Regions from separate parts of the Clostridium sp. HMP27 genome, predicted to be linked through region 2. Evidence: predicted binding sites of a transcription regulator. Region 2 holds the regulator's gene; each other region holds the start of a gene.
The links. Region 2 encodes HrcA, which represses chaperone genes, less so after heat shock. Its sites were predicted from a motif close to TGTTAGCACTCNNNNNNNNNGAGTGCTAACA; they were not measured.
Positions count from the first base shown of each region.

Region 1: a site for HrcA is predicted at 1,582-1,612, ahead of DP68_RS12820 (Hsp20/alpha crystallin family protein). Genes of this name have one in related genera too.
Region 3: a site for HrcA is predicted at 2,173-2,203, ahead of groES (co-chaperone GroES). Genes of this name have one in related genera too.

Region 1 is NZ_JMFY01000025.1:59-3,353, reverse strand. It holds gene DP68_RS12825 (spore germination protein) at 1-1,344, opposite strand, end outside; gene DP68_RS12820 (Hsp20/alpha crystallin family protein) at 1,640-2,089, shown strand; partial or broken gene DP68_RS12815 (recombinase family protein) at 2,236-3,295, opposite strand, start outside.
Region 2 is NZ_JMFY01000017.1:162,648-165,942, forward strand. It holds gene hemW (radical SAM family heme chaperone HemW) at 1-615, shown strand, start outside; gene hrcA (heat-inducible transcriptional repressor HrcA) at 821-1,846, shown strand; gene grpE (nucleotide exchange factor GrpE) at 1,897-2,511, shown strand; gene dnaK (molecular chaperone DnaK) at 2,590-3,295, shown strand, end outside.
Region 3 is NZ_JMFY01000021.1:7,124-10,418, reverse strand. It holds gene groL (chaperonin GroEL) at 148-1,767, opposite strand; gene groES (co-chaperone GroES) at 1,808-2,092, opposite strand; gene DP68_RS11650 (TIGR01906 family membrane protein) at 2,423-3,067, shown strand; gene DP68_RS11645 (TVP38/TMEM64 family protein) at 3,070-3,295, opposite strand, start outside.

The DNA of each region.
Region 1 (3,295 bases), on a different contig from region 2:
AGAGCGATCTAAAGAAGTAAGTGAATTCAAGTGAATTCCTAGAAAGAGTAATCCAAGAATGATACCAAAAGACCCCCACAAGCCAGCTAATCCAATAAATATGAATTGGATTAGTTTACTAGAGTTTGTCATTAAATAGTTAGGAACAAGAAACGAAGCCAATCCGGAAATAGCTACGCAAACAACCAGAACAGGACTAGCGATTCCACTGTCTATTGCAGCTTGACCTATTACTATACCCCCAACGACTCCAAGACTTGGTCCTATTTTTGAAGGCATTCTTAAACTACCTTCTTTTAGAATTTCTAGTGTTAAAGTCATTAGAAAAGCTTCAATCACTGGGTTAAATGGCACATCACTCCGGTAGGTTAGTACGATTATCAATGATTGGAGCGGAAGCATCTCATAATTATACGTAGTTATTGCTACGTAAGCTGGAACTAATAACAAAGTAATTAAAAAAGCAATAAACCGAATAGTTCTTAAAAAAGAGCCTACTAGCCACCGATGTACATAGTCTTCTGGAGATTGAAATAATTCAAAAAAAGTTATAGGTGCAGCTATAACAAAAGGAGTTCCGTCCAAGATAAGTGATATCTTACCTGATGAAAGAGCTGAAACAATAACATCAGGTCTATCACTTAACTGGTATTGCGGAAAGAGGCTGTTTTTATTATCATCTAAAAATGAAGTTATGTCAGACGTATTTAAAAAAACATCATAATCGATATTTCTAATTTTTTCTTCCATTGTTATTAATATTTCAGAATCTACTAGACCATCTATATAAATTAAATAAAGCTTTGTTTTACTCATAGAACCTATTGTAAAGTCTTTGCATTTTAATTGTGCAATAGGTAGTCTTCTTCGAATAAGTGTTATATTTTGATCAATTTGTTCAACAAAGCTATCATTTGGCCCATATAAAATGCTTTCCTGCTGAGATGTATCAATAGAACGACTCAAATCCCTAGGAATTACTATACTCCAATACTTTTCTTGGACTATATCTTCAATCAATATTGAGCCAGTTAGTAAATTCTCCATTGCCTTATGTAAAGTATCTATTTCTGTTACTTCGATAGAACCAATGCTTAAAGGGACACTGCCTTTGTTTCCGTGTAATAATGGCAAAATCACAGTTAAATTTAATTGGTCAACATTGATTAAGGATTTTAAAAAGTGAAGAGTATATTCGTTACCACCAGGTGTGTTTAAATTTATCTTGTTGAAATCAGCCATGTTAGAAAACAGGTTTTCTATTGTTTCAGCTGATAGATTCTCGGTGACGCTATCTGAAGTTGATTTTTTATTTGAACTTAAACTATTTCTTCTAAAAATCATTTTCAAAGGCTCCTATTATTTGTATTTTTACTAACTATTTTTTTAGGTTTCCCAATAAATTATAATATATTCTCCTAATTAGATTATAAAAAGATTCTCCATAAAGATGTTGTAAAAGTGTGATTTTAAACCTTTACAAAAAAAATTTCCAGTTCTTAAGTTTTATTATTATACTTCAATTTGTTTTAAATATTTTTTTAAAAGTATTGACACTAATACAATTCTATGATATATAATAATTAGCACTCATCATTATAGAGTGCTAACAAAATAATACGAAAAGGAGTTGTTAATTATGGCTGGATTAGTACCTTTTAACAGAAAAAACAAAGAAATTTCAACCAATACTGGTATTGGGGACTTCTACAACTTGCTTGATGACTTTTTTTCAAATGATTGGCCATTTAGAAGAACCCTCACTTATGATACTTTCAAAGTTGATGTAGAAGATAATGGCAAAGAATACCTTATTGAAGCTGAAATGCCAGGTGTAGATAAAAAAGACATCAACGTTGAACTCAATGATGGGAAGCTAACGATTTCTATTACTAGAGATGAAAGCAGCGAAACAAAGAAAAAGAATTTCATTCACAAGGAGAGACGTTATAATTCTATGAGCCGTTCTATTTACTTAGAAGATTCCAAACCCGATGCCATTAAAGCAAAACTTGAAAACGGGGTGCTAAAAATTATAGTTCCAAAAGTAGAAAAGCCAAACAATAGTATTACAATTAATGTTGAATAAGATAAACCAAAGCACATCGGGATAAAATGACCGATGTGCTTTGGTTTTCAAAATATTAATATTACTTATTTTTCTTGCTACTTTCTTGAATTTAATAAGATTAGTCCATAAAAATGCATCTCCTGATTGATGGTCGGTCAGAAAAGCTATGTCCATACATCTATTTCAACACCCGACTTAAACTCAACAGTAATTTTCTCTTCAAACACCGTAACCTTCTCAATAAGCCTCCTTACCAGCTGCTCATCATATTCATCCAACTCGTAGGACTGCTCATTCAAGAATTCTGTCATCTCATCAATCCTCTGCCTTTTTCCTTCACGCTCTGCATTTTCAACCAGTGCACTTTGCTTCAATTCACGCAAGCGGTAAATCTCTTCCGCCACTTCTTTATAATCCGTTTTGGAGTTTGCCAGCCTGAGAAGCTCATTTTGCAGCTCATCCAATTTGGCATCAATATCATCAGTGACCTTATCGTGTTCTTCATTTAAGACCGATGCAATGTTGACCTGCAAGGTGGAAAGAAAAGTGTCCTTGCTATCAAGCACCTCATTGATGGCTTTCACAACCGCTGCCTGAAGCACCTCTTCGTTTATCGTCGGAGAAATGCAGTCAGAACCCTTTTCTTCCAGGCGGCTAACGCATCTCCACACGATGGATCTGCATCCTCGATTGTTCCAGTGCACCCGTCGGTATATTTCATGACATTCGCCGCAATAGACAATGCTGGATAAAGCGTATCGACTGCTATAAACTCGCTTCTTACCATTCCTTCCTGTATAAAGGTTGGCCCGTCGGACCATTTCTTCTTGCACTTGCATGAAAATTTCTCGCGGTATGATGGGCTCGTGGCTATTCTCAACATAATACTGAGGAACAATGCCGTTATTCTTGACCCGCTTTTTGGAAAGGAAATCTACAGTATAGGTTTTTTGCAAAAGGGCATCTCCGATGTACTTTTCATTCTGTAATATCTTCTTTAATGTTTCTGGTCTCCATTTTGCTTTGCCCGCCGCTGTAAGAATACCATCTGCTTCTAGTCCTCTTGCTATCTGTAAAAGGCTGGCTCCTTCAAGGTACTCTCTGTAAATCCGTTTGACAACCTCAGCACCCTCTGGGTCAATCACCAGTTGCTTGTTTTCATCCTTGGTGTATCCGAGGAAACGCTTGTGGTTGACTTGGACTTCACCTTGCTGATAGCGATAC
Region 2 (3,295 bases):
ATAGAAATAATTAAATTAAATCCTGAACATATATCATGCTATAGTTTAATAATTGAAGAAGAGACTCCGTTTTATACTAAATATGAAAATGATGAGTTGACTTTACCAAGTGAAGAAGTAGAAAGAGAAATGTATTCAAAGATTAAAAAAAGTTTACAGGAAAATGGATATAATCAATATGAAATATCAAATTTCTCAAAGCTCGGGAAAGAATGTATACATAATTTGGTGTATTGGAATTTGGATGAGTATATTGGCTGCGGAGCATTTGCTCATTCGTATATAAATCATAACAGATACAAAAATGTAGAAAGTATAAGAGATTATATAAAAAAAATAAATAATAATGAGAAAGTTAAGCTAGAAATTCATCATAATACTTTAAAAGATGATATGGAAGAATTTATGTTTATGGGCCTTCGAAAAATAAATGGAGTAGATATAAATGAATTTCAAAAGAGATTTAATAAAAATATATACGAAGTTTATGGGAAAATAATAGATAAATATTTAAAGGATAAATTACTTATATTAAAAGACAATAAATTATATCTATCCCCTAGAGGAATAGAGGTTTCGAATATGATTATGAGTGATTTTATATTAACTGTTTAAAATAAAATCAATAAGTATTAGTAATAAAGAAGAGATTTTGAAAGAAATATAGTTAAAAATTAATTTATAAGGGATAATTACCTATATTTCTTTAATATTTAAAATTAAATTAATTTGACAAATGATTTCGATAATGATATTTTTTAATCATAGCAGTTAGCACTCAACAGGAGTGAGTGCTAATAAAAGAGGTGATATTATGGAAATGGATGAGAGAAAAATAAAAATACTTCAGGCTATAATACTTGATTACATAGATACAGCAGAGCCTGTGGGTTCCAGGACCATAGCTAAAAAGTATGATCTAGGTATAAGTTCTGCTACTATAAGAAATGAAATGGCTGATCTTGAGGAAATGGGATATTTAGAGCAACTTCATAGTTCTTCAGGAAGAAAGCCTTCTGACAAAGGATACAGGTTATATGTAGATAAATTAATGCAGGTTTCCCGTGTAACCTATGAAGAAGAAGAATTCATAAAAAAGCATATAATAAAATCTACACTACATGAAATAGATAAAGTAATAAAAGAAGCATCATATTTACTTGCGGAACTTACGAGACTTACATCAGTAGTAAAGGCACCATCATTTAGAAAAGGCAAGATTAAATCTATACAACTTATACACATTGATAATAATAATATCCTATCTGTAATTGTTATAGATAGAGGAATAATAAAAAACAATTTGATAAGGATGACAAAATCTATAGATACAGAATTATTAGTTAAGATTAATAATTTATTAAATATAAGATTAAGTAATTTAAATATAGAAGAAATTAATTTAGAAGTTATAAATAATTTAAAAAGTGATTTATTTGGATATGAAGAGATATTTAATTCTATTATGCCAGTTATATACGAAAGTTTAAATAGTATGGAGTCTTCAGATATTTATTTTGAGGGAACTACTAATATATTTCATTATCCTGAATATAACGATATACAAAGAGCTAAGGAATTCTTATCATTAATTGATAATAAGAAGAAAGTAAATGATTTAATAAATTCTACTGAAAGTATGGATATTAAAATTGGAGGAGAAAACTTTTTAGAAGATGCTAAGGAGTGCAGTATAGTTTCTGCGGTTTATAGCATTGGAGGGCGTCCATTGGGCTCTATAGGAGTAATAGGACCAACAAGAATGCCTTATGATAAGGTTATCTCTATTTTAGCAGCAGTGGTGAATGAATTAAATAAAACTCTTACAGATGACTATATAAGATAAATTAGATTTAAATTACCTTAAATATAAAGATAAGAAACGGAGGCAGTCAAATGGAAGAAATTAAAAAAGAGGATTTAAATAATGAAGATAAAATATTTTCAGAAGATATGAAAATAGATGAATCCTTGGAAGAAGCTGAAATAAAAGAGGATAAGGAATTTGAGGAAATTGACGAAGAATTTGAAGGGGAAAGTATAGAAGAATTGAAAGAAAAAAATTCCAATATTTTAAATGAGAATAATAAATTAAGTAATGAATTAGAAACATTGAAAGAAAGACTTTTAAGAACAATAGCAGAGTATGATAATTACAGAAAAAGAACTTCTAAGGAAAAAGAAGGAATATACACAGAGGCTTGCAGCGATGTTTTAAAATATATGCTTCCAGTACTTGATAATTTAGAGAGAGCTGTAAGTGCTGAGGGAAGTTTTGAAGATTTAAAGAAGGGTGTTGAAATGACACTAAAACAATTTAAGGGATCTCTTGAAAAATTAGGTGTAGATGAAATTAGTATAGATAAAGGATTTGATCCTAATTATCATGAAGCTGTAATGCATATACAAGACGAGAATTATGGCAATAATGAAATAGTGGAAGTATTTCAAAAGGGATATAAAAGAGCAGACAAAGTAATAAGACACAGTATGGTAAAAGTTGTTAATTAAAATTTAAATAGAAATTCTATTTAATATTCATATATAAAAATATTATATTGTTTGATTTATAAGGAGGTAAAAAATACTATGGCAAAGGTAATAGGTATAGACTTAGGAACTACAAACTCTTGTGTAGCAGTTATGGAAGGTGGAGAGCCTGTAGTTATAACAAATGCAGAAGGAGCTAGAACAACACCATCAGTTGTTTCCTTTCAAGCTAATGGGGAAAGACTAGTAGGACAGGTGGCTAAAAGACAGGCCATAACAAATCCTGATAAAACTATAATTTCCATAAAGAGACATATGGGAACAAATCATAAGGTTAATATAGATGGAAAAGATCATACTCCACAAGAAATTTCAGCTATGGTGCTTCAAAAACTGAAAGCAGATGCTGAGGCATATTTAGGAGAAAAAGTATCACAGGCAGTTATTACAGTACCTGCATATTTTAATGATAGCCAAAGACAGGCAACTAAAGATGCAGGAAAAATAGCTGGACTTGAGGTTTTAAGAATAATAAATGAGCCAACAGCTGCAGCTTTAGCATATGGTCTTGATAAGATGGATAAAAATCACAGAATATTTGTTTATGATTTAGGTGGCGGTACATTTGATGTATCTATACTTGAACTTGGTGATGGTGTATTCGAGGTTAAATCCACTAATGGTAACACAAAACTTGGTGGTGATGACTTTGATGAGAGAGTTATGAATCATATAGCAGATACATTTAAGGCGGAATATGGTATAGACTTAAGAAATGATAAAATGGCGCTTCAAAGATTAAAGG
Region 3 (3,295 bases), on a different contig from region 2:
CTTGTTACAACATATTTCATATAACATCTAAGGTGAAGTTCTATAAGTATATACTGCATTTTTTATAACATCTTAAGATTTGTATAATGTAAAAATAAGCTTATAAAAAATAAAGCTGTGGATTTAATCCACAGCTTATATTTTATATTAATACATTCCATCCATTCCTGGTCCTGGCATTGGAGCAGGATTCTTTTCTGGCATATCAGCTACAGCAGCTTCTGTTGTTAAGAAAGTAGCTGCTACAGATGCAGCATTTTGAAGTGCTGATCTTGTAACCTTAGTTGGGTCGATTATTCCAGCTTCTATCATGTTTATATATTTATCATTTAAAGCATCATAACCCATTCCAACTTCAGAATTTTTAACTTTTTCTATTACTACAGAACCTTCAACTCCAGCGTTAGTAGCTATTTGTCTTACTGGTTCTTCAAGAGCTTTTCTTATAATGTCAATACCAACTTTGATGTCTACTACATCAGAAGTTAATTCCTGCATTTCTTTAAGAGCAGTTACATATGCAGTTCCACCACCTGGAACAATACCTTCTTCAACAGCGGCTTTAGTAGCTGCTAAAGCATCTTCTATTCTTAGCTTTCTTTCTTTTAATTCAGTTTCTGTTGCAGCACCAACTTTGATTACAGCTACTCCACCAGCAAGTTTTGCAAGTCTTTCCTGTAATTTTTCTCTATCAAAGTCAGATGAAGATTCATCTATCTGAACTTTTATCTGATGAACTCTATCATGTATAGCTTCTTTATTTCCTTTTCCGTTAACAATTGTAGTATTTTCTTTAGTAATCTTAACGGATTCAGCCATTCCAAGCATATCTAATGTAACGTCTTTTAAATCTCTTCCTAATTCTTCAGTGATAACTTCTCCACCAGTTAATACTGCTATATCTTGAAGCATATCTTTTCTTCTATCACCAAATCCAGGAGCTTTAACTGCTACACAAGTAAATGTTCCTCTTAATTTGTTAAGAACAAGTGTTGCTAATGCTTCTCCTTCTATATCTTCAGCTATTATTAATAACTTTCTTCCCTGTTGAACTATTTTTTCAAGTACTGGAAGTATATCCTGTATGCTAGTTATCTTCTTATCTGTTATTAATATATATGGCTCTTCAAGTACTGCTTCCATCTTTTCAGAATCAGTTACCATGTATGCACTTAAGTATCCTCTATCAAACTGCATTCCTTCAACAACATCTAATTCAGTTCCCATAGATTTTGATTCTTCAACAGTTATAACGCCTTCGTTTCCAACTCTCTCCATAGCATCTGCTATAAGCTTTCCTATTTCTTCATCAGCTGCTGAGTTTGCTGCAACACTTGCTATGTCTTCTTTTCCGTTTACCTGCTTTGAAATATTTTTAATTTCTTGTACAGCTTTTTCTACTGCCATTTGTATTCCACGTCTGATTAGCATTGGATTAGATCCTGCTGTAACGTTTCTTAATCCTTCTCTAATTATAGCTTGAGCAAGTAATGTAGCTGTTGTAGTACCATCTCCTGCTACGTCATTTGTCTTAGTTGCAACTTCTTTTACAAGCTGTGCCCCCATATTTTCATATGCATCTTCAAGTTCGATTTCTCTTGCTATAGTAACACCATCATTAGTTATAAGTGGTGATCCAAATTTTTTATCTAAAACAACGTTTCTTCCCTTTGGTCCTAAAGTAACCTTAACTGTATTTGCAAGCTTATCTACACCTGCCTGCATAGCTCTTCTAGCTTCTTCTCCAAATAATAAGCTCTTTGCCATATTACACTTACCTCCTAAATAGTTAATTTATATTTTCAAATTATTCTAAAACAGCTAATATATCATCCTGTTTTAATATTGTATATTCTATGCCATCAATTTTAACTTCATTTCCTGCATACTTAGAAAATAATATTTTATCTCCTACTTTTAATTCCATTACAACTTCTTTTCCATTAACCATTCCACCAGGTCCTACTGCTACTACCTCAGCTTCTTGTGGCTTTTCCTTAGCGGTTCCTGGTAAAACTATTCCGCTCTTTGTAGTTTCTTCTACTTCAATTCTTTTGATAACAACTCTGTCTCCAAGTGGTCTAATTCTCATTTTAAACCCTCCTTAAAATATTTATGTTTATAAGAATGAATCATCTCAAATAAATTGAGATGTATTAATTAATTTTTTATCATTAGCACTCACTATCAATGAGTGCTAATACAATTATTATAATAAAGAATAGCATATATAATATCAAATGTAAATGTTACCCTTATTTATTCTTTTTGTTAAATTATACCCCATTATTATAATTTATCTATATATTTTGGCATTTTACTTACTTTTTCTTTTATTTTCTAATACTATATTTAAATAAAACAGTTCAAACTATATAATATTATTACAACATAATTAATATTTCCAAGGGGTGACATTTTTATGAAAAATTTTCATATTTTCTTTAAATTTATTTTTATGTTTTCACTAGCACTATTTGCCATAACCCTGTCCGTAAAAATCACTGTGAACTTCAGACAATTATATTATTTTGATATAAACCATCTAGGTATAGAAAAATTTGTACATATGAGTGTGAGCGAAATCAAAACAAATTATGATTATCTTATAAACTTTTTATATTCTCCTTCTAATACACAGTTTAAACTGCCTTCCTTTAAGGCTTCCCCTGAAGGCATTATACACTTTTATGAAGTGAAGAAAATATTTTCTTTAGTTGATAAAATATTTTACATATCACTGTTTTTAAATTTAATTGCTGTATATCTATGCTATAAATATAAAGACTTTTCAATTTTTAAATATAGTTCTTGGCTTTTAGTTTCCTTACCTATATTTTTACTTACAGTATTTTCAATTAACTTTAACAAGGTTTTTAATACGTTTCATGCTATATTCTTCAATAATGATTACTGGATATTTGATATAGATAAAGACCCCGTTATAAATATACTTCCTGAAGCATTCTTTATGCACTGCGCTATACTCATAGCTGTGCTAATACTTATATTTTCAATAATCTACATAATATTCTATAAAAGTAACTATCGTGTGGAAAAGCCCTAGATTTAGGGCTTTTCTTTTTCTTCATTTTTTATCATGTTTTTTATTATTTTTTCTCCCTTTATTACACCTAGTATAAAAAGTACCGTTGCAACTACAGCTATCCCAATTAATATGAGCTTATTATCAGTACCTATTTTAGCTCCAAAATAGGCAGATAAAAATATTCCAGGAAATCTTCCTAAAGTGGAATATATAATAAAATTTTTCAGACTAATATCTGAAATTCCA